DNA from 2 places in the Streptomyces sp. NPDC005803 genome. Region 1 is predicted to be linked to the other one. Evidence: predicted binding sites of a transcription regulator. Region 1 holds the regulator's gene; the other holds the start of a gene.

Region 1 (8,280 bases):
TCGACGGGGTGGCCGTCGACGGCCACGATCGCGTCACCCGGACGGACGGCGACGCCGGGCGCGGCGAGCGGCGCACGGGCGGCGGGGTCGGAGGTCTCGGACGGCAGGATGCGGTCGATGCGCCAGCTCCCGTCGTCCGCGCGGGAGAGGTCGGCGCCGAGCAGTCCCTGCCGGGTGGAGTCGTCGCGCCATCCGGCGGAGGGGGTCACATAGGCGTGCGAGGTGCCGAGTTCGCCCTGCACCTCCCACAGCAGGTCGATGAGGTCGTCGTGGGTGGCGACGCGCTCCAGGACGGGCCGGTAGCGGTCCAGGACGCCGTCCCAGTCGATGCCGCCCATGTCGGGACGCCAGAAGTTGTCCCGCATGATGCGGCCGGCCTCGTCGTACATCTGCCGCCATTCGGCGGCCGGGTCGAGGGTGCGGCGGATGCGGGAGAGGTCGACGGTGACGTTGCCGTCGTCGCCGTCGTCGTCGGAACTCCCGGACACCCGGGTGTCGGAGGGGACGACGCGCAGTTTGCCGTGGCTGTGCAGGACCAGTCGCCTGCCGTCGCCGCTGACCGCGAACCGGCTGATGTCGGAGGCGAGCTCCTCGCAGCGCAGCTTCTCCAGGTCGTACCGCTCCAGGACGGGCTCGGGGCCGTGGGCGTCGGGGGTGGCCGCGCTCGTGCCGAGCACCCCGGTCACCGGGTGGCGCAGCCACAGCAGCCCGTCCTTGGCGGCCCGCAGCGAGGAGTAGCTGGCGGCCTCGACGGGAAGCGGCACGATCCGGTCGGCGAGGCCGTCCAGGTCGATGCGGGTGACCGGGAGCGCCGTGGGGTTGTCCTCGCCGTCTCCGCCCTTCTCCTTCTCGGTCGGGCGGCCGTGGAGCTGCGGCCCGAACGGGGACGGGGTGGTCGCGGCGAGCGTGAGCAGGTGCGGCCGGCAGGCGCCGATGAACGCCAGGTCGAAGACGTGCGAGTCGTAGATGGGGTCGAAGGCCCGCTCGGAGAGGAAGGCCAGGTGCTTACCGTCGGAGGTGAAGGCGGGCGCGAAGTCCCTGAACCGCAGCGGGGTCGCCTCGGAGACCGACAGATCGGCCAGGTGCGCGAGCTTGAGCTGACTCAGCGGCTCGGGACCGGGGTGCGACCAGGCGAGCCAGGCGGAGTCGGGCGAGAAGACGAGCCCGGAGGCGTCACCGTTCTCGCTGCGGTCCACCTCGTGGACCTCGCCGCTCTCCCGCTCGACGATCAGGACGCGTCCGTCGTGGGCGGCGACCGCGAACCGGCTGCCGTCGGGCGCCGGGGCCAGGTCGAGGACCCGGCCGATCCGGCCTGCGGCGAGGCGGCGCGGGACGGCGCCGGGTCCGGTCCCGGTGGCGGGGGCGCACTCCAGCGCGTCGTCGCCCTCGGCATCGGTGACCCAGACGACGTACTGGTCGCCGTCGGCCTGGAAGGTGTGGGGCAGCCTGGCCCGTACGCCGGGTTCGACGGCGAGCGCGCGGACCGGGCCCTCGCGGTGGGTGACCCAGTGGACGGCGCCGCGGGACCCGACGGCGCTGCCGCGGCCGGTGCGGTCGGGGGACGCGGCGTGCAGGTGGCTGCCGGCGTGCACGGGGTGGGGCTGGAGGTCGGCGCGCTGGCCGCCGAGCCGGATGTCGAGGCGGCGGGGCTCGTCGCCCTCCAGGCTGTCCAGGAGCCACAGTTCACCGGCGGACGCGTAGGCGACGCGGGTGCCGTCGGTGGTGGCGTGCCGCGCGTAGAAGCCCTCGACGCCGGTGTGCCGGCGCAGGTCGGCGCCGTCGGGGAGGGAGGAGTAGAGCGCGCCCACGCCTTCGTGGTCGGAGAGGAAGGCGACGCGGTCGCCCACCCACAGGGGGCACTCGATGTTGCCGTCGATCTCCTCGTGGAGGCGTACGAACTCCGCCGGGTCCCCCTCGGCCGCGATCCAGAGCTTTCCGGCCGTGCCGCCCCGGTAGCGCTTCCAGGTGGCGGCCTCGCGCCCCATGGTGGCCGAGAGCAGCAGGACGCGTCCGTCGGGGCCGTACGCCAGGGAGCCGACCGGTCCGTACGGGAGGGTCCGGGCGGGACCGCCGTCGACCGGGACGGCCCGGGCCCAGCTGCGCCGGAGCGAGACCTGCCCCTGCGTGCTGGTGACCAGCACGTCGCCGTCGGGCGTCCAGCCGCGCACGGTGGTCCGCGCGTCGCCCCAGTGGGTCAGCCGCCGGGAGGGGCCGCCGTCGACGGGAGCCAGATGTACCTCGGGTGCCCCGTCCCGGGTGGACGTCCAGGCGACGCGGGTGCCGTCGGGAGATATCCGGGGCTGGGTGACGGGACGGTTGTCGGCGCTGACACGCCAGGCTCGGCCGCCGTCGAGCGGCGCGAGCCAGACATCGTCCTCGGCGGTGAAGGCGATCGAGTCGCCCTGGACATGGGGATACCGGAGGTAGGAAGGCTGTGTCACATGGATCACCCTAGGCCGCGGTCGTGGCCGGCGGAACGGGGTTGGCCGGAGTCCGCCGTACGGTCGGTCTCCGGCGCACTCGGAAGATCCGGCAACGGCGGGGCGGGCCGCCTCACTTGCCCTGCGGCTGCTCGGTGACCGTGACGGTCACCGTGACCGTCGGCCGGGCCCCTCCCCCTCCCCCCGCGCCGGGCGCGGGGGTCGAGGGCGGCGCGTCGCAGTTGCCGAGCAGGCTGGCCCGGAACACCGTCCGCCCCGCGGCCTTCGCGGTCAGGTCCCCGCGGACGCACCGGCCGTCGACCGCCTGCCGGACCTGGCCGGAAACAGTGAGGTCCCGGCCGTCCTTCGTCCTGCCGTCGCAGTCGACGTCGGCGAGGCGACGCGTGGAGGCGGTGGCCGGACCGGCCTCGGGGGACGAGGCCTTCGCGCCGCCCCCGCCCATGCTCGCCGTGCAGGTCAGCCACTCCACGTCGACGCCTTCGTGTTCCAGGGCGCGGGTGGCGGTGCGGTCGGTGGTCACGGCGACGGACGCGGTGTTCAGCCCGTCCGCGGGTTCGCAGGCGACGAGGCCCGCGACGGCGGTGGCCGCGAGGCAGATCGCGGCCGGAAAGCGACGGGTCGCTCGGCGACCCCATGCCCTTGATGTCCCCATAAGGGCAGCTTCCCACCGCTCCTGGCGCGGCGGTAGTCCGCTTGTGGCCACAACTGTCCCGGCAGGAAGGGGCTATGACCAGCGGCCCGTGCGCCCCAGCAGCAGTGCGGTCGCCGCGGTCCCCGCCGTCGAGGTGCGCAGCACGGTCGGCCCGAGCCGGCAGGTCCGGGCGCCGGCGGCGGCGAACACGGCCAACTCGTCGGGCGAGACGCCGCCTTCGGGGCCGACGACCAGCACGATCTCGCCCTCCTCGGGCAGCCCGACGGTGGCCAGCGGCTCACTGTCGTACCCGCGGTCCTCGTGGAGTACGGCCGCGAAGTCGGCCGTGGCCAGAAGTGCGGCAACCTGTCGGGTCGTCATCGCGTCCGCCACGTCCGGGAACCGCACCCGGCGCGACTGCTTGCCGGCCTCGCGGGCCGTGTTGCGCCACTTCGCCAGGGACTTGAGGCCGCGGTCGCCCTTCCACTGGGTGATGCAGCGCGCGGCCTGCCACGGCACGATCGCGTCGACGCCGGTCTCCGTCATCGTCTCGACGGCGACCTCGCCCCGGTCCCCCTTGGGCAGCGCCTGGACGACGGTGATCCGCACACCGGGACGGGGTTCCTCGCAGATGGACTCCAGATCCGTGAGGACGAGCCGGTCCTTGCCCTCGGCGGCCGTCACGACGCCCTCCGCCCAACGGCCCCGGCCGTCCGTCAGGACGACGTCCTCACCGGCGCGCAGGCGTTTCACCGAGACGGCGTGCCGCCCCTCCGGCCCTTCCAGGACGAACCCGGGGCCCTGAGGCATCTCATCGACGACGAAGACGGGTGCCGTCACTGTGTGCTCCTTGTGCTCACGGCCGCCCGTGCGGCGTCCAGTTCCTCGGCGAGCAGCCTGACCAGCCGGCCCGCGGGCAGCTCGCGCGCCATCCGGTGTCCCTGCCCCGCCCACAGTGCCATGCCCTGCGCGTCCCCCGCCTTGGCCGCCGCCTTGCGCAGCGCGGCTGTCAGGTGGTGGACCTGGGGGTAGGCGGCGGGGGCGTACGGTCCGTGCTCACGCACGAAGCGGTTGACCAGGCCGCGGGCCGGGCGGCCGGAGAACGCCCGGGTCAGGGTGGTGCGCACGAACAGCGGGTTGGTCAGGGCCTGCTTGTGCAGCGGGTGGGCGCCCGACTCGGGGCAGGCCAGGAAGGCGGTGCCGAATTGAGCGGCATCGGCGCCCGCCGCCAGCACCGCGGCGATCTGGGAGCCGCGCATCAGCCCACCGGCGGCGATGACGGGTATCTGCACGGTCTCGCGGACCTGGGCCACCAGGCAGAGCAGCCCGGTGCCGGCGCCGTCGGCCTGGGGATCGTCGCGGAACGTGGACTGGTGGCCGCCCGCCTCCACGCCCTGGGCGCAGACGGCGTCGGCGCCCGCCCACTGCGCGGCCTGGGCCTCCTCGGCGGAGGTGACCGTCACGACGGTGTAGGTACCCGCCGCGGCGAAGGCGTCGAGGGTGTCGCGGGAGGGGCAGCCGAAGGTGAAGGAGACGACCGGGACGGGGTCCTCCAGCAGGATGGCGAGTTTGGCCTCGTAGCCGTCGTCACCGCAGGCGTCGGTCTCACCGAGCGGGGTCTCGTACCAGGTGGTCTCGCCCGCCAGCTGGTGCCGGTACACCTCGACGGCGGCCGGGTCGGCGAGGTTCGGCTGCGGCATGAAGAGGTTGACGCCGAAGGGCCGGCCGGTGAGCCCGCGCACCTGCTTGATCTCGTTGTACATGCCGTCCGCCGTCTTGTACCCGGCGGCCAGGAAGCCGAGCCCGCCGGCCTCGGCGACGGCCGCGACGAGCTCCGGACAGGAGGTTCCGCCCGCCATCGGGGCCTGCACGATCGGATACCGGCAGAGATCGGTCAACGCGGAGGACATGACCGCATCGTGTCATGTCCTTCCTTGTCCCGTGATGGGCACCCCGCTGCCAGGATTTGTCCGCAATGCCGTACGGGCCCGGAGACCGGGCCCGTACGGCGTCGTCGCGCGGGTCTAGTGCCGCGTCAGTCAAGGTTTGCCCGGTAGGAGCGGCGTCAGGTGCGTGCTCTCGGCGTGCCGACCGGAAGTCCTCGTACTGGACGTACTTGGACTTTCGGCCGGTGCGGCGAGAGTGCGTGCATGGCGTCGCGACGGGGCGAACCTTGGCTGCCGCGGCACTAGCGGCCGTTGAACGCGTCCTTCAGACGCGAGAACAGACCCTGCTGCCCGGGGTGGAACTGCCCGGTGGGCCGCTCCTCGCCGCGCAGCTTCGCCAGCTCGCGCAGGAGGCGTTCCTGCTCCGGGTCCATCTTGGTCGGGGTCATCACCTCGACGTGCACGATCAGGTCGCCGCGCCCGCCGCCGCGCAGGTGCGTGATGCCGCGCCCGTGCAGCGGGACGGACTGACCGGACTGGGTGCCCGGCCGGATGTCGACCTCCTCGAGGCCGTCGAGCGTCTCCAGCGGCACCTTGGTGCCGAGGGCCGCCGCCGTCATGGGGATGGTGACCGTGCAGTGCAGGTCGTCGCCGCGCCGCTGGAACACGGCGTGCGGCAGCTCGTGGATCTCGACGTAGAGATCGCCGGCCGGGCCGCCGCCGGGGCCGACCTCGCCCTCGCCCGCGAGCTGGATGCGGGTGCCGTTGTCGACACCGGCGGGGATCTTCACGGTGAGCGTGCGCCGCGAGCGGATGCGGCCGTCACCGGCGCACTCCGGGCACGGGGTCGGCACGACCGTACCGAAGCCCTGGCACTGGGGGCAGGGCCGCGAGGTCATGACCTGGCCGAGGAACGACCGGGTGACCTGGGAGACCTCGCCGCGGCCGCGGCACATGTCGCAGGTCTGGGCGGAGGTGCCGGGTGCGGCCCCCTCGCCGTTGCAGGTCGTACAGACGACGGCCGTGTCGACCTGGATGTCCTTGGTCGTGCCGAAGGCCGACTCGGAGAGGTCGATCTCCAGCCGGATCATGGCGTCCTGGCCGCGACGGGTGCGCGAACGGGGTCCGCGCTGCGACGACGTACCGAAGAACGCGTCCATGATGTCGGAGAAGTTGCCGAAGCCACCCTGTCCGAATCCGCCCGCGCCACCGCCTCCGGAGGCGGACAGCGGGTCGCCGCCGAGGTCGTAGACCTGCTTCTTCTGAGCGTCCGACAACACCTCGTAAGCGGCGTTGATCTCCTTGAACCGCTCCTGGGTCTTCGGATCGGGGTTCACGTCCGGGTGCAGCTCGCGGGCGAGCCTCCGGAAGGCCTTCTTGATCTCGTCCTGAGAAGCGTCGCGGCGCACGCCGAGTACGGCGTAGTAGTCCGTGGCCACTTACGACTCCGCCAGGATCTGTCCGACGTAACGTGCCACTGCGCGTACCGCTCCCATCGTTCCGGGGTAGTCCATGCGGGTCGGTCCGACCACGCCGAGTTTGGCGACTGCCTCGTCGCCCGAACCGTAGCCGACCGCGACGACGGACGTGGAGTTGAGCCCCTCGTGGGCGTTCTCGTGCCCGATACGTACGGTCATGCCCGAGTCCTTGGCCTCGCCGAGCAGCTTCAGCAGCACGACCTGCTCCTCCAATGCCTCCAGCACCGGCCGGATCATCACGGGGAAGTCGTGCCCGAAGCGGGTGAGGTTGGAGGTGCCGCCGATCATCAGCCGCTCCTCCGTCTCCTCGACGAGGGTTTCGAGCAGGATCGAGAGCACGGTGGACACGGTTCCCCGGTCCTCGCTCTCGAAGGATTCCGGCAGGTCCTGCACCAGCTGCGGGACGTCCGCGAAGCGGCGTCCCACGACCCGGCTGTTGAGCCGGGCCCGCAGATCGGCGAGAGACGCCTCACCGAACGGCGCGGGACAGTCGACCAGCCGCTGCTCCACCCGGCCGGTGTCCGTGATCAGCACGAGCATCAGCCGGGCGGGGGCCAGGGACAGCAGTTCCACGTGCCGCACCGTCGAGCGGGTCAGCGAGGGGTACTGCACGACGGCGACCTGCCGGGTCAGCTGCGCGAGCAGCCGTACGGTCCGCCCCACGACATCGTCGAGGTCGACCGCGCCGTCGAGGAAATTCTGGATGGCACGGCGCTCCGGCGACGACAGGGGCTTGACCCCCGCGAGCTTGTCGACGAAGAGCCGGTAGCCCTTGTCCGTCGGGATGCGTCCCGCGCTGGTGTGCGGCTGGGCGATGAAGCCCTCGTCCTCCAGCACCGCCATGTCGTTGCGGACGGTGGCCGGGGAGACCCCCAGCTTGTGCCGCTCCGTGAGCGCCTTGGAGCCGACGGGCTCCTCGGTGCCGACATAGTCCTGGACGATGGCGCGCAGCACTTCGAGTCTGCGTTCGCTGAGCATCGCGCACACCTCCAGCTGTGTACCTCGGTGGTTCTCGGGCCGTTCCCGGGTCCTGCCCTGGCACTCTGTGCGTACGAGTGCCAGCAATCCCCCGGCCAGTGTACGGCGACGGGGTGGCCCCCTAGCAAGGGCGACCGGCCACGCTACCGCGTGACTGCGCAGGTCGTTGCCGATAGCGTCGCCGTATGGACGCCGCTTGGGAAGAGTTCGGCTGGGAGCGACTCGGACACGGAGTGGGCCGTAGACGCCTTCCGGTGTGGGATGCCTCGGTCGTCCTGGTGGCCGGGACGGACGGAGCGCTGCTCTGCGATACCGGGTCGTCACTCCGTGAAGCGGTCGAAGTGCGCGGTCAGGCGGAGTCTCTGCTCGGCAGGAGGGTGACGCATATCGCACTCAGCCACCCCCATTTCGATCATGTGCTGGGCACGGCCGCCTTCGCCGGGGCGCAGGTGTACGGCGCGGCCGGCCTGACGGACCTGCTGCGGCGTGGGGCGGACGAGCTGCACGCCGACGCGGTGCGGCACGGCCTGGCCGAGCACGATGCGGCCGAGTCCGCCGATGTGCTGGTGGCGCCGCATCACGAGGTGTGCGGCTCATGGGCACTCGATCTGGGAGGCGGGCGCGAGGTGGTGCTGGTGAACGTCGGCCCGGGGCACAGCGGTCACGATCTGGCGGTGCTGGTGCCCGCCGCCTCGGGCTCCCCCGCGATCGTGTGCTGCGGCGACCTGGTGGAGGAGTCCGGCGAGCCGCAGGCGGGCCCGGACGCCTTCCCGGCGCGCTGGCCGGCGGCGCTGGACCGGCTGCTGGCGCTGGGCGGCGAGGACGCGCTGTACGTGCCGGGGCACGGGGCGGTCGTGGACGCCGCG
Region 2 (8,280 bases), on a different contig from region 1:
CCCCCGAGGCCGAACTCTCCGACCGGGACCGCGCCGTCCTGGCGGTCGAGCGGCAGTCGTGGTCGGGTCCTGGGGCGAAGGAACGGGCGATCCGGGAACAGCTCGGCATCTCCCCGACCCGCTACTACCAGCTGCTGAACGCGCTGCTCGACGACCGCCGCGCACTGGAGGCGGACCCGGTGACGGTCAACCGCCTGCGGCGCGTACGCGAGGCCAGGCGCGGACGCCGGTGACGAGCGGGGACCCGGGGCCGGACGCCGCTCCGGGCCCCGCGCCGGACGCCGCTCCGGGCCCCGCGCCGGACGCCGCTCCGGGCCCCGCGCCGGACGCCGCTCCGGGCCCCGCGCCGGACGCCGCTCGGGGCCCCGCTCCGGGCCCCGCTCCGGGCCCCGCTCCGGGCCCCGCTCCGGGCCCCGCGCCGGACGCCGGTGACGGGCGGGGGCGGGCGCGGGGGCCCGGCCACCCCCGGGTGCGGGTGCCCCGCCGGGCCCACCGCCGATAGGCTCGCCCCATGGGCAGCAACCCGCACACCCCGCCCCTGCCGGACCCGGTCACCCCCGCCGGCCAGGAGGGCCTCGCCGCACTCCTCGCCCGGCCCGACCGCGCCGTCATCGCCCTCGACTTCGACGGAACGCTCGCCGACATCGTCCCGGACCCCGAACAGGCCCGTGCCCACCCCGGCGCCGTCGAGGCACTGGCCGCACTCGCCCCCAAGGTCGCCTCGATCGCCGTGATCACCGGCCGCCCGGCCGGCGTCGCGGTCCGCTACGGCGGCTTCGCCGGGGTCCCGGGACTGGAGCGGCTCATCGTCCTCGGCCACTACGGCGCCGAGCGCTGGGACGCCGTCTCCGGCACCGTCCGCGCCCCCGCCCCGCACCCCGGTGTCGCCGCCGTGCGGGCAGAACTCCCCGGCGTGCTCGACCGCTTCGACTCCTGGCACGGCACCTGGATCGAGGAGAAGGGCCAGGCGCTCGCCGTCCACACCCGCCGCGCCGCCGACCCGCAGGCCGCCTTCGAAGCCCTGCGCGGGCCCCTCGGCGAGCTCGCCGCCCGGCACGGCCTGATCGTCGAACCCGGCCGCATGGTCCTGGAGCTGCGCCCGTCCGGCATGGACAAGGGCGTGGCCCTCACCCGGTACGTCCGGGAGAGCGACGCCGGCTCCGTGCTCTACGCCGGTGACGACCTGGGCGACCTCGCCGCGTACGCCGCCGTCGACAAGCTCCGCACCGAAGGCCCCGACGGCACCCCCGGCCTGCTGGTCTGCAGCGGCGTGGAGGTCCCCGAGCTGGCGGAGCGCGCCGACCTGCCACTGGCCGGGCCGGGGGCCGTCGTGGAGTTCCTGTCAGCCCTGGCGCAGCGCCTCTAGCTGGTCCAGGAACCACTGCTGCGGCGGCAGCGCGGTGGCCGCCGCGGCCAGCCGCTTCGTGCGGGCCGCCCGCTCGTCGTCCGCCATCGTCAGGGCCTCGTGGAGGGCCTCGGCGGTGGCGGACACGTCGTACGGGTTCACCGTGACCGCGTCCGTGCCCAGCTCCTCGTACGCCCCCGCCTCCCGCGACAGCACCAGCGCGCAGCCGTGGTCGGAGACGACGGGCACCTCCTTGGCGACCAGGTTCATCCCGTCCCGGATCGGGTTGACGAGCGCCACGTCCGCCAGCCGGTACGCCGCGAGCGAGCGGGCGAAGTCGTCCTTGACGTGCAGCACGACCGGGTTCCAGTCCGCCGTCCCGTACACCTCGTTGATCCGGTCGGCGACGCGCTGCACCTCGGCGGTGTACTCCCGGTAGACCGCCAGGTCCTGCCGCGAGGGGTAGGCGAACGCGATGTGGACGACGCGCCCGCGCCACTCCGGCCGTTCGTCGAGCAGGGCGCGGTAGGCGTGCAGGCCGCGGACGATGTTCTTGGACAGTTCCGTACGGTCCACCCGCACGATCGTCTTCCGGCCGGGGCCGACCTGCTCGCGCAGTGCCGCCATCCGGTCGTCCACGTCCGCCTCGTGGGCGCGGCGGCGCAGGAAGTCCGCGTCGGCGCCGAGGCCGTGCACGCCGATCCGGGTGCGGCCGGTGCCGCCGAGGATCTCCGCGCAGCAGCCGATGAACGCGTCCGCCCAGCGGCGGGTCAGGAAGGCCGCCCGGTCGGCGCCGAGGATGCCGTGCAGCAACTGTGCGGCGATGTCGTCGGGCAGCAGCCGGAAGTAGTCGACCGGCGCCCACGGGGTGTGCGAGAAGTGGCCGATCCTGAGGTCGGGGCGGAGCTCGCGGAGCATGCCGGGCACCAGTGCCAGGTGGTAGTCCTGCACGAGGACCGCCGCGCCCTCGCCCGCCTCCTCGGCGAGCGCTTGGGCGAAGGCCCGGTTGTACGTCTCGAAGGAGGCCCACTGCCGGCGGAACTCCGCGTCGAAGACCGGCTCGACGGGGGTCTGGTAGAGCAGGTGGTGGACGAACCAGAGCACCGAGTTGGCGATGCCGTTGTACGCGTCGGCGTGCACGTCCGCGTCGATGTCGAGCATCCGGACGCCCGGCTCGCCGACCCCGCGCCGCACCGCCTCCCGGTCGCCGTCCCCGAGGGCGGCGCACACCCACATCTTGTCGTCGACGGCGCTCAGGCCGGAGACGAGTCCGCCCCCGCCGCGCTTGGCGTCGAGGGAACCGTCCTCGCGCAGCGCGTACGAGACGGGGCCGCGGTTGGACGCGACGAGTACCTGGGCAGCGGGCTGGGGGGCGTGCGCGGAGACCATGTTGCGGAATCTAGCCCGATCACGAACCGCCCAAACGTGCGAAGTCAGGCCACGTCACGCGGCGCGGCGGGAAACGTACTCCTCGATCTCCCGCATCGGCGGCCGCTCCTCGGTGTCCACCGGGTACGTGTGCGGGACGAAACCGTGCTCGCCGCGCTCGAACTGGGTCAGCGACGGGCGGACCAGATGCCCCCGGGAGAGGCGGAGTTGGGCGGTCCGGTAGATGGCGGCCGCCATCCGGCCGAGCGCCTGGCCGTCCTGGTGGCGGTGTTTCCTGACGCCGACGTCGACCTGGGCGAGGGCGTCCAGGCCGACCGTGTGCAGGGCGTCGACCAGCAGCCCCAGTTCCACTCCGTAACCGACCGGGAACGGCAGCCGCTCCAGCAGCGAGCGGCGCACGGCGTACTCGCCTCCCAGGGGCTGGACGAAACCGGCCAGCTGGGGCCAGTGCAGATTGAGCAGCGGGCGTGCCACCATTTCGGTGACCCGGCCGCCCTGACCCGTGGTGTCGCCGAACGGGCGGTCGTACATCGCCTTGACGAACTGCACCGAGGGGTCGGTCAGCAGCGGGCCGACGATGCCCGAGACGAAGTCGGCCGAGAAGTCCTTCAGGTCCGCGTCGATGAAGCAGACGATGTCGCCGCCGGTCACCAGCAGTGACCGCCAGAGCACCTCGCCCTTGCCGGGGACGGCCGGGACGCGGGGCAGGATGTCGTCCCGGTGGACCACCCGGGCGCCCGCCCGGCGGGCGACCTGCGCGGTGGCGTCCGTGGAACCGGAATCGATCACCACCAGCTCGTCGACCAGCTGGACCTTCTCCATGAGCTCGCGCCGGATCGTCGTGACGATGTCCCCGACCGTCTCCGCCTCGTTCAGCGCGGGCAGGACGACACTCACGGCCGGTCCGTGCGCGTCCTTCCTGGCCTCCAGCAGCCGCTCCAGCGGACGGTCGGCGGCTGACCAGGAACGCCTGGTCAGCCAGCGTTCGACCTCTTCCAGCACGGTCGATACTCCCTGTATGTGATCCATCTCGCGGTTCGGACGACTATCTCAACCGTCCGATGCTTCGGTTACAGTCTTGAACAACGCAGATGGCCGTCGCATGCCGGGGTCCGTCCGCCGATAAACGCCTGGATCCATGGTCCAGTGCCACAGCGCTCATCCAGAGGGACTGAGGGAACGGCCCGTTGAAGTCCCGGCAACCCTCCCGCCGACCGCGAGGTCCGGTGGGGAAGGTGCCAATTCCGTCTCGTGACGAAATGCGTCGCGAGGAAGATGAGGAGAAAGGGCCTCGCCATCATGGCTGTTGAGACTGTTGCCGCACCCACCGAATCTGCTGTGGACCTCGGACCCGCCGCGGCGCTTTCCTGCCGCGAATGCGGGGAGCGATTCGCACTCGGCCCCATTTTCGCCTGCGCGTCCTGTTTCGGGCCGCTCGAAGTGGCGTACGACCTTCCGAGCGGCTCCCCGGACGAGCTGAAGAAGCGCATCGAGGCCGGACCCGACAACATCTGGCGTTACGCGCCGCTGCTGCCGGTCCCCTCCGACGTCGCGGACAAGCCCAACATCAACCCCGGCTTCACCAAGCTGGTCAAGGCCGACAACCTCGCCCGTGAGCTGGGCGTCACCGGCGGTCTGTACGTCAAGGACGACTCCGGCAACCCGACGCACTCCTTCAAGGACCGCGTCGTCGCGATCGCCGTCGAGGCCGCCCGCGCCTTCGGATTCACCACCCTGTCCTGCTCCTCCACCGGCAACCTGGCCGGCGCCGTGGGCGCCGCCGCCGCCCGTGCCGGTCTGCGCAGTTGCGTGTTCATCCCGCACGACCTGGAGCAGGGCAAGGTCGTCATGGCCGCGGTGTACGGCGGTGAACTGATCGGCATCGAGGGCAACTACGACGACGTCAACCGCTTCTGCTCCGAACTCATCGGCGACCCGCTCGGCGAGGGCTGGGGCTTCGTCAACGTCAACCTGCGCCCGTACTACGGCGAGGGCTCCAAGACCCTCGCCTACGAGATCTGCGAGCAGCTCGGCTGGCGGCTGCCCGACCAGATCGTCATCCCGATCGCGTCCGGCTCGCAGCTCACGAAGATCGACAAGGGCCTCCAGGAGCTGATCAAGCTCGGCCTGGTCGAGGACAAGCCGTACAAGATCTTCGGCGCCCAGGCCGAGGGCTGCTCCCCGGTCTCCGCCGCCTTCAAGGCCGGCCACGACGTCGTCCGGCCGCAGAAGCCGAACACGATCGCCAAGTCCCTCGCGATCGGCAACCCGGCCGACGGCCCGTACGTCCTGGACATCGCCCGCCGCACCGGTGGCGCCGTCGAGGACGTCGACGACGAGCAGATCGTCGACGCGATCAAGCTGCTGGCCCGCACCGAGGGCATCTTCGCCGAGACGGCGGGCGGCGTGACGGTCGGCGTGACGAAGAAGCTGATCGACGCCGGCGTGCTCGACCCGGCGCTCACCACCGTCGTCCTGAACACCGGTGACGGCCTCAAGACGCTGGACGCGGTGGCCGCCACCTCGCAGGCGACCGCCACGATCCGCCCGAGCCTGGACGCCTTCCGCGCCGCAGGCCTCGCCACCGGCTGAGAAGCCTTCGACCACCCGAGACTTCAGGAAGGGCACCCACCATGAGCGTCAAGGTCCGTATCCCCACCATCCTCCGCACCTACACGGGCGGCCAGGCCGAGGTCCCGGCCGAGGGCGCGACCCTCTCCCAGGTCATCGAGTCCCTGGAGAAGGACCACCCGGGGATCGCCGCCCGCGTCCTGGACGACCAGGGCAAGCTGCGCCGCTTCGTCAACGTGTACGTCAACGACGACGACGTGCGCTTCGAGGGCGGCCTGGACGCGGTCACCCCGGACGGCGCCGGCATCTCGATCATCCCGGCCGTCGCCGGCGGCTGCTGAGCCCCGGGCCACGCCGGCCCGACTTCACCGCGTCACCGGAATTGCCCCCTCTGCGAGAGAAGCGGAGGGGGCAATTCTGCATGGTTGAGCGCGGTAGAGTGTGGGAAGCCCCCTCCGCTGCCCGTGCCGCCCGCATATGAGAATGCGCCCGGCCCCGACAAGATGCAGCCAAAGTACCCGAGCTCCTTGCGCCATAAGTCGCCTTTGCCTGGCCCGACTTGCCCTGGAATCTCATGACTTCCTCATATTCGGGCGATCGATGCTGCTCAGAATTCTCGTCCGATTGACCTGTTGCAGAGGGCAGTTGGGCAGATACATTCAGCCGCGGTCGACGCGTTCCGGCGCACACACCCTCTCCTGTCGGAGGGTGAGTTCTGACCCGGGCCCGCGAAGTGCGGTCCTGTGCAAGGGCCAGTAATAGGGGAGTTAGGCATGGCTCAGGGCACCGTCAAATGGTTCAACGCGGAGAAGGGGTACGGCTTCATCGCGGTCGACGGTGGTGCGGATGTTTTCGTCCACTACAGTGCGATCCAGATGGACGGGTACCGCACCCTCGAAGAGGGTCAGCGAGTTGAATTCGAGATCTCGCAGGGCCAGAAGGGGCCGCAGGCGGACATGGTCAAGCTCGCCGTCGGCTGAGCCCGTCACCACGCGGTCGGCCATCGACACTACTCACGCACGGAGGGCCCGTACCCCTGGGGTACGGGCCCTCCGCGCGTTCCGCGCCACCCGGACGGCTCCCGCGGTTGTCCACACTCCGGAGGGGGACGCTTGCACTCTCGGGGGTCGAGTGCTAATCATTGGGCTTAGCACTCTCCAGGTGAGAGTGACAGAACTTGGACCGGGCCGGTGAGGCCCGCAGGTCTGGTGGAGCAAGGAACCGCCAGGCAGGCAGGCCGTCCGTCGCGGGCGCCTCTCGGTCCGGAGAAATCCACCCCTGTCCGGGAGGACCACTTCACATGGCCAAGATCATCGCGTTCGACGAGGAGGCCCGGCGCGGTCTCGAGCGCGGCATGAACCAGCTCGCCGACGCCGTCAAGGTCACCCTTGGCCCCAAGGGTCGCAACGTCGTCCTCGAGAAGAAGTGGGGCGCCCCCACGATCACCAACGATGGTGTTTCCATCGCCAAGGAGATCGAGCTGGAGGACCCGTACGAGAAGATCGGTGCGGAGCTGGTCAAGGAGGTCGCCAAGAAGACGGACGACGTCGCCGGCGACGGTACGACCACCGCCACCGTTCTCGCTCAGGCACTCGTCCGCGAGGGCCTGCGCAACGTGGCCGCGGGTGCGAACCCGATGGCTCTCAAGCGGGGCATCGAGAAGGCCGTCGAGGCCGTCTCCGCCGCCCTCCTGGAGCAGGCCAAGGACGTGGAGACCAAGGAGCAGATCGCTTCGACCGCCTCCATCTCCGCCGCCGACACCCAGATCGGCGAGCTCATCGCCGAGGCCATGGACAAGGTCGGCAAGGAAGGCGTCATCACCGTCGAGGAGTCCCAGACCTTCGGTCTGGAGCTGGAGCTCACCGAGGGTATGCGCTTCGACAAGGGCTACATCTCGGCGTACTTCGCCACGGACATGGAGCGCATGGAGTCGTCCCTGGACGACCCGTACATCCTGATCGTGAACTCGAAGATCAGCAACGTGAAGGACCTCCTTCCGCTGCTGGAGAAGGTCATGCAGTCCGGCAAGCCGCTGCTGATCATCGCCGAGGACGTCGAGGGCGAGGCCCTGTCGACCCTGGTCGTCAACAAGATCCGTGGCACCTTCAAGTCCGTCGCCGTCAAGGCTCCGGGCTTCGGTGACCGCCGCAAGGCCATGCTCGGCGACATCGCCATCCTCACCGGTGGCACCGTCATCTCCGAGGAGGTCGGCCTCAAGCTGGAGAACGCCGGTCTCGACCTGCTCGGCCGCGCCCGCAAGGTCGTCATCACCAAGGACGAGACGACGATCGTCGACGGCGCCGGTGACAGCGACCAGGTTCAGGGCCGCGTCAACCAGATCCGTGCCGAGATCGAGAACAGCGACTCGGACTACGACCGCGAGAAGCTCCAGGAGCGCCTTGCGAAGCTGGCCGGCGGCGTGGCCGTCATCAAGGCCGGCGCCGCGACCGAGGTCGAGCTCAAGGAGCGCAAGCACCGCATCGAGGACGCGGTGCGCAACGCCAAGGCCGCCGTCGAGGAGGGCATCGTCGCCGGTGGTGGCGTGGCTCTGCTCCAGGCCTCGGCCGTCTTCGAGAAGCTGGACCTCTCGGGTGACGAGGCGACCGGCGCCAACGCCGTCAAGCTGGCGCTGGAGGCTCCGCTCAAGCAGATCGCCGTCAACGGTGGTCTCGAGGGTGGCGTCGTCGTCGAGAAGGTGCGCAACCTGCCGATCGGTCACGGCCTGAACGCCGCGACCGGCGAGTACGTCGACATGATCGCCGAGGGCATTCTCGACCCGGCGAAGGTCACGCGCTCCGCCCTGCAGAACGCCGCGTCCATCGCCGCGCTCTTCCTCACCACCGAGGCCGTCATCGCCGACAAGCCGGAGAAGGCCGCCGCGGCCGCTCCGGGCGGCATGCCGGGCGGTGACATGGACTTCTGATCCTGACGGATCAGCGGTCCCGCACAGCAGTACACGGCACCGGCCCCCGGGG

Evidence for each region. The regulator HrcA, encoded in region 1, represses chaperone genes, less so after heat shock. The targets are predictions, from matches to a motif close to TTNGCACTCNGNNNNNCNGAGTGCNAA.
Region 2: a site for HrcA is predicted at 6,417-6,443, ahead of groL (chaperonin GroEL). Genes of this name have one in related genera too.

The regions. Positions count from the first base shown of each region.
Region 1 covers NZ_JBEXXO010000005.1:184,467-192,746, forward strand. Annotated here, with positions in the region: gene ABZ454_RS09765 (S41 family peptidase) at 1-2,441, opposite strand, end outside; gene ABZ454_RS09770 (hypothetical protein) at 2,554-3,093, opposite strand; gene ABZ454_RS09775 (16S rRNA (uracil(1498)-N(3))-methyltransferase) at 3,166-3,912, opposite strand; gene ABZ454_RS09780 (nitronate monooxygenase) at 3,909-4,982, opposite strand; gene dnaJ (molecular chaperone DnaJ) at 5,261-6,397, opposite strand; gene hrcA (heat-inducible transcriptional repressor HrcA) at 6,398-7,414, opposite strand; gene ABZ454_RS09795 (MBL fold metallo-hydrolase) at 7,600-8,280, shown strand, end outside.
Region 2 covers NZ_JBEXXO010000016.1:42,979-51,258, reverse strand. Annotated here, with positions in the region: gene ABZ454_RS22610 (DUF3263 domain-containing protein) at 1-233, shown strand, start outside; gene otsB (trehalose-phosphatase) at 512-1,366, shown strand; gene ABZ454_RS22600 (trehalose-6-phosphate synthase) at 1,343-2,734, opposite strand; gene ABZ454_RS22595 (glucosyl-3-phosphoglycerate synthase) at 2,789-3,736, opposite strand; SAM riboswitch class I at 3,890-4,016, shown strand; gene thrC (threonine synthase) at 4,034-5,326, shown strand; gene ABZ454_RS22585 (MoaD/ThiS family protein) at 5,368-5,646, shown strand; gene ABZ454_RS22580 (cold-shock protein) at 6,079-6,285, shown strand; gene groL (chaperonin GroEL) at 6,606-8,228, shown strand.